One region of the Hyphomicrobium sp. 2TAF46 genome, then DNA from elsewhere that is predicted to be linked to it. Evidence: predicted binding sites of a transcription regulator. Region 1 holds the regulator's gene; the other holds the start of a gene.
The links. The regulator PhoB, encoded in region 1, activates phosphate uptake and scavenging genes when phosphate is short. The targets are predictions, from matches to a motif close to TGTCATNNANCTGTCAT.
Positions count from the first base shown of each region.

Region 2: the regulator PhoB is predicted to act here: its motif matches at 1,725-1,741, upstream of AB4Z24_RS21655 (STN domain-containing protein).

Region 1 covers NZ_JBFRFO010000002.1:535,835-539,086, reverse strand. Annotated here, with positions in the region: gene AB4Z24_RS06460 (DUF1007 family protein) at 1-297, opposite strand, end outside; gene AB4Z24_RS06455 (zinc ABC transporter substrate-binding protein) at 481-1,446, shown strand; gene phoB (phosphate regulon transcriptional regulator PhoB) at 1,471-2,178, opposite strand; gene phoU (phosphate signaling complex protein PhoU) at 2,216-2,926, opposite strand; gene pstB (phosphate ABC transporter ATP-binding protein PstB) at 2,969-3,252, opposite strand, start outside.
Region 2 covers NZ_JBFRFO010000014.1:39,014-42,265, reverse strand. Annotated here, with positions in the region: partial or broken gene AB4Z24_RS21665 (FecR/PupR family sigma factor regulator) at 7-159, opposite strand; gene AB4Z24_RS21660 (RNA polymerase sigma factor) at 292-864, opposite strand; gene AB4Z24_RS21655 (STN domain-containing protein) at 873-1,604, opposite strand; gene AB4Z24_RS21650 (regulator) at 2,234-2,701, shown strand.

The DNA.
Region 1 (3,252 bases):
AACGGTGAAATAGTTGAATTCCTTCAGGCCATCCATATTGACCTTCAGAAGCTCGGCCAATTCGCTCTGGTCATACTTGCCGTCGTTGTTCGTATCGAGCCCTTCGAGCGCCATCGCTGTGTAGGAATCGTCGAAGCTCCATACGTGGTCGACGCCGGTTACGGAGCCTTTGTCGTAATCGACGGTCAATACGTACGTCACCCACATGTGCGGGTGCGCAGAGACCGGAACAATCGTGGCCAATACGGCAACGAAAATGAAAGCCGCAAGGCGATAGGACTTGTTAAATTCGAGCACGCGCCGCTCAACCCTTTTGCTCTGATGCCGGTCGAATCGCCGGTCGACCCTAACGGACGCATATCGAACCGGCGAGATTGCGACGCTCTATCGGCTACATGGTCTAAGAGATTTGCGCATCCCCTTGCGAATGTTCTCCATTGGTTGTTATATTATACGCTTCAAATTTTGGGGGAATTGAGCATGATCGGCAGGCTAGCGGGATATTTCGGGGCTTTTCTCGTGGTGGCGAAAATCTCCGCGGCGGCTGCAGCGGAGACGCCGAAGGTCGTTGTTACGATCAAGCCCATTCATTCCCTCGTCAGCCGGATCATGGACGGCGTCGGTGTGCCGCAGCTCGTGGTCGAGGGTTCGGCCTCGCCGCATACGTTCACGCTGAAGCCTTCGACGGCCCGGGCCATTCACGATGCTGAAGTCTTCGTTCGTGTGTCCGACCAGCTCGAGCCATTCACGCGGAAAATCGTGGCGTCGTTGCCTGCGAACGTGACGGTGCTGACGCTCGCGGGTGCGGACGGCGTGAAGCTTCTCGATCAGCGTCAGGGCGGCGCCTTCGAGAAGCATGAACACGAGCATGAGCATGAAGAAGCGAGTGGCGCAGCGGGTGATCACGACGACCACGACGAAGATGGCAAGGACGGGCACATCTGGCTCGATCCGCAGAACGCCAAGGCTATTGCCGCCGACGTCGCGAAAACGCTCGAGGCGCGCTATCCGGAATATGTCGACAAGTTCAAAGCCAACACGACCGCGCTTATCGCCGATCTCGACACGCTCGATAGCCAACTGACGGCGGAGCTCAAGGACTCAAAAGGAAAGCCGTTCATCGTCTTTCACGACGCGACGCAGTATTTTGAGGATCACTTCGGGCAGAAGGCTGCGGGCTCGATCACTGTCAGTCCTGACGTGCCGCCGAGCGCCAAGCGGCTGACGGAGGTTCGTCACAAGCTATCGTCGCTCGGCGCCATTTGTGTTTTCGTCGAGCCGAATTTCCAGCCGAAGCTCGTGGACGCAGTCACCGAAGGAACGAACGCGCGTTCGGGAACGATCGATGCCGAGGGGCAAACGCTTAACCCTGGGCCAGGCCTCTACTTCGATCTGATGCGCGGCGTCGCCCACAGTATTTCGGACTGTCTGAACGGGCAGAGCTGAGCCGTTCGATGCCGGCGCGGGCCCTTACTGGGCCGGCGCTTCGGCCTCGCGTCCGTCGAACACGTATCCGGCACCGCGGACCGTGCGGATCGGATCGCTTTCGTTGCCCCGGATCAGCGATTTTCTGAGGCGGCCGATGTGAACGTCCACTGTCCGCTCGTCGACCTCGGAGGACTGGCCCCAGACGCGATCGAGCAGCTGGCTGCGCGACAGAACGCGGCGCGGGCTTTCCATGAAGACTTCCAGCATCCGGTATTCGGTCGGGCCGAGACGCACTTCGCGCGGGCCGCGAGTCACCTTGTGGGCGCCGCGATCCATGGTGATCTCGCCGGAGACGAGGATATCGCTCATCCGCTCGGGCGCCGCGCGCCGAAGCAGAGCCTTGATCCTTGCCATCAACTCCTGAACCGAGAAGGGCTTCGTCACGTAATCGTCGGCGCCGGTCGTCAGCCCCCGCACGCGGTCGGTTTCTTCACCGCGCGCGGTCAACAGAATGATGGGCAGGCTTTGCGTCTCGGTGCGATTGCGAAGACGGCGGCACAACTCGATCCCGGAGATCTTTGGGATCATCCAGTCGAGTATCGCAAGATCGAAACTTTGCTCCGAAAGAAGAAGCTCCGCTTCCTCTCCGTCCGAGGCTTGCACGACGTCATAGCCTTCGGACTGAAGATTGTATTTCAGAAGTTCTGCGAGTGGAGCTTCGTCTTCGACGACGATGATCTTGGCTGGCATGGCTTTTCGTCAGTGTTCCTTCACAAGGTCTTCGTCATTAACGCGGCGTGATCAACGTCGACGACGTCTTGTCGCCCTTCGGCCGATCGTCGGCGATGGGTACGCCGTGAACGAGGTAGTAGACGTTCTCGGCGATGTTGGTCGTGTGGTCGCCGATGCGCTCGATGTTCTTGGCGCCGAACAGGAAGTGCGTGCAGATGCCAATGTTGCGCGGATCTTCCATCATGTACGTCAGCAGTTCGCGGAACAGCGAATTGTACATCGCGTCGACCTGCTGATCGTCGCGCCAGACCTGCATCGCCTTCTCGGCATCGAGCGCGGTCAGCGCATCGAGGACGTCGCGGAGCTGGGTCTGCACCATTTCCGTCATGTGGCGCATGCCGGTCATCAGCGGCTTCGGATAGGGTTCGTTGGCGATCGCGAGAGCGCGCTTGGCGATGTTCTTCGCCAGGTCGCCGATGCGCTCGAGATCGGCTGCGATCTTGATGACGGTCATGATGTGACGGAGATCGTTGGCCAGCGGTTGGCGGCGCGCGATCATCACGATGACCTGTTCCTGCAGCTCACGCTCGAGCTGATCGACCATCACGTCGTCCGAAACGGCCTTTTCGGCGAGTTTCGGATCGCGGCGCTCGAGCGCATCCATGGCCTGCACGAGAAGCTTCTCAGCGTAGCCGCCCATCTGCGCGATGCGGCGATCGAGAAGTCTCAACTCGTCTTCATACGATTTCACGGTATGTTCGTTCATGGTCTCAATTCCTGAAATCCGATTTGGGCTCAACGCCACGCATTATCCGAAGCGGCCGGTGATGTAGTCCTGGGTCCGCTTGTCCGACGGGTTTGTGAAAAGCTTCTGGGTGACGCCAAATTCAACAAGTTCGCCGAGATACATAAACGCGGTGCGCTGAGAAACGCGGGCGGCCTGCTGCATGTTGTGAGTGACGATTGCGATCGTGAACTCGTTCTTCAGTTCGTCGATCAACTCTTCGACCTTTGCGGTCGAGATCGGGTCGAGCGCCGAGCACGGCTCGTCGAAGAGGATGACCTCAGGACGGATTGCGACGGTGCGTGCGA
Region 2 (3,252 bases), on a different contig from region 1:
CGCGGCAGCAAATGCGGCCGCATGCTCCGGACTGAGAGCGCACCAGCGTTTCAACGCCTCGGCATCTGCCGCAGTAGCCTCCCCCGACGCCAGCAAGCGGATCCAGGCGTGTGCCTTCTCATCGAGCGGCCCGAGTTTGTCATCGTCCCCTCCGCTCATTTTAGGTCTTATCCCCATAGCCAGCCGCCCTGCTGCCTTCCGCAACTCTGGTGCGCAGCGCCTCTATCCCAAGAAGAGAGACACCGCGCAGGCGGCTCGGCTGCGTCAGAATTATTTGTTTTTGACCGTTTTTCATGAGCGACGCCGGAAGCGGGCAACACATTTGATTTGCGCCGCCCGCAGCTCCTTTTCGATCATGCTAACGGAAATCCCGAAGCGTTCGGCTAATTCCTTTCTCGATAGCCCGTCGAGACGCGCCGCAAGCAGAATAGCTCGCTGGCGCGGCGGCAATTCGGCCATCACCTGCTTTAGCTTCGCCAAGTCGGCGCGGCTCTCAATGATCTTCAACGCGTCGGGTGCATCGTCGGCGATGTGGAGCAGGGCTTCGATCTCGGATGTCGTAAGGCGTCGCGCTTCGGCACGGCGCTGGTTTATGGCGATATTCAATGCCGCCTGGAACAGGTAAGCGACAGGGTTTCCCGGTTGCCCGTTTGGCTTTGCCGCTTGGAGACGAACGTAGGTGTCCTGCAGCGCATCCTCCGCGGAGTCGAGCGACCCGAGTCGGCGTGCAAGACGCGTCCTGAGATCGGCATACCGGGCAACGAGGACGACCCGCAGCTTTTCTGCCTCCGTCTGCTCCCTCAAGGTCACCGGGTCTGAGACCTGCGCCTCGAGAAGAGCAGGCGCTCTTACCCTCTTATTCACGTGCCCTCTTATTCACTTCTTTGACCGTCGTCGCTTGAGCGGCAGTCAACCGTGCCGCCTGAGGATTGCGGCAACACGACTGCGGTTAACGGCTGCGGCAAGCCCGCCGGCGGCGGCGCTCCGATCCGCGCGCGGCGCAAAGCGTCTGCCGCGGCCGCATCGCGCCTGTCATCACCAGTCGTGTCGAGCAGCTTCACATGCCTCAGTTCTCCCGCCTGACCGATCGAGAAGCTCACGGCAAGCCGGTAGCTGCCTGGCCGGGTCCATGCGCTGCCACAGAGAGCCTCGTTGAGGCTTTTCTGAATCAAGCCCGAATAGCGTTGGATAGGGCCCGGCTGCGCAGCGAGAAACGCCTGTGCGATGTATGCCGGGGCGACCGCCGCAGCAGGGCTCGTATCCGGAACGACTACAAAAGCGCCGTCGGTCGTGAACTGGGCCGTAAGCCCGCTGCCACTGAGCAATTGACGCAAGGCGCTTTGCGGGCTCAACCGCCCTCTAGCTCCGCCCGAGGTACGACCAACGGCAAGATTGCCGTTATAAGCTGCAACGATACCTGTCTTCGCGCTGTAGGCGTCCAATGCTGACGCCACTGGCTGAGCCGGAATGTCAAACGACATCTCTGCATTTGGCGGAGCGCTCGTCGGCGTCTGAGCCGACACCTCTCGCGGGGCCACTGCAGCCATTGCGAACGTCAGGAGGTGGCCGACGACCAGCATCCACGGACGCCCGATTAGGGACATGTTCCGATGTTCAAGCGGCACGCAGCCCGATGTCCCCCGGAGCAATCCAGAGCGGCGGAGTTCACCACTTAACTGTCTGGACCGCAAAAATTGCCCTCAGCCGACGCTTACTCGCCTTGCACGAAGAATTCATGACTTGCCAGCGACCCATGGCAGATGGCCGGACGTCCGGCAAGCAACCGCATCTGCGAACCGGCGAGTCGACTTCTCGGTACCTGGACACTGCTGCAAACGGCGCATACTCATCCCCATGAATGATATGTCCGCTCTTGAAGACATGACCGACACGCATAGGGACTGGTCCCCGCCCGATTACGCAGGTGTCTGCTTTCCCGGAAATGCGAACAAGGCCAATTGCGACTTCATAAGCTTCGAAATGTCTGCTTGGGGCCAGAACCGGACGCTCTTCAATTTCGCGGAACGACGCTCGCTCACAAACCGCAGTGGCTAAACCGCATCGCCTTCGTGTCGACAGTCATCTCAAATCAGTCAAATCGCCCAAACCATCGCGGGCAAATCGCCGTTGTTGCGGTGATGTCTGTACGCGACAATCCTGCTGGTGCGTTCTGCCGCTCATCAATTCGAGACCGCGCCAAATCGGAAATTACGGATTGATCTGGAGGAATTTCATGTCGAAATTCAACGACAGCAATATCGCATGGCGCACGCTGGACTGGCTGCCTAACGTTAGTTTTTTCGTATACGACGTGGATGAGAAGGCTGGCGTCGTCGATGTTATCTTCAAGTTCGCCGCCAACAAGCAAGTGATGCTGCATATCCATCATGCTCCCTACATCACCTTGGTGGTCCAAGGCGAATTACGATTCCAGAACCCCGACGGCTCTCCGAAGGAGATCCGACCATGCGGGAGCTATGTGAAGGGCGTGGTCAATGGCGTGGCGCACACAGAAGGAGGCGCTGGCGATGAGGATGCAATAGTCTTCTTCAGCAATCGCGCCGTCACCGGGAATCTCTACGAATTCATCGACGAGAACGGCAAGCAATTCAAGATGCTCGGCATCGCGGATTTCCGAGAGCAGCTTGAAGCGGAAATCGCCGCCGGGGAACTTAAGAGAGTCTCCGCGCGCGCCGCCTGAACTCCCACCAAACCGGGCCTCGCGCAAGTGGGGCTCTTGACCGCCTCTGCTCGAACATCTCGATCGTTCTGATTTAATCGATGTCCATTTTTTGACTGACGAGTGGGCACCGGCCATTCTCCATCCTTCGGATGCAGGGTGCGGGGCATTTGGGCCAGGAGCTTCTGGAGGTCATATCACCCCAGTGTGGTGCGGTGGCTGGTGCGCTCACAGCAGCTGTTTGCGATGTCAGCGCGCGCTACGAGCACACTTGTCGGACATTTCCGTGACTATCGACAAAGGAACGGTGCTTTCCCCCAAGACACTGATCGTCTTGGCAAAGTTCACTCTCGCCTCACCCATCTGAGCGGGTCCACAGGACTCTTCTAGTCATTTCTTGCATTACAGCCGGGTCGCCGATTTGCAACACTTAGATGATTTCCCGATGAATCCTGAGCATATGGAAACGTAAATCTTTGACTGTCGCTCGTCCCCGCCAATAGAACTTGTACGCACTATTCGGAGAATCTCTTCCGAATTCACAGGAGTGTCGATGATGCCCCAGGCTGAGA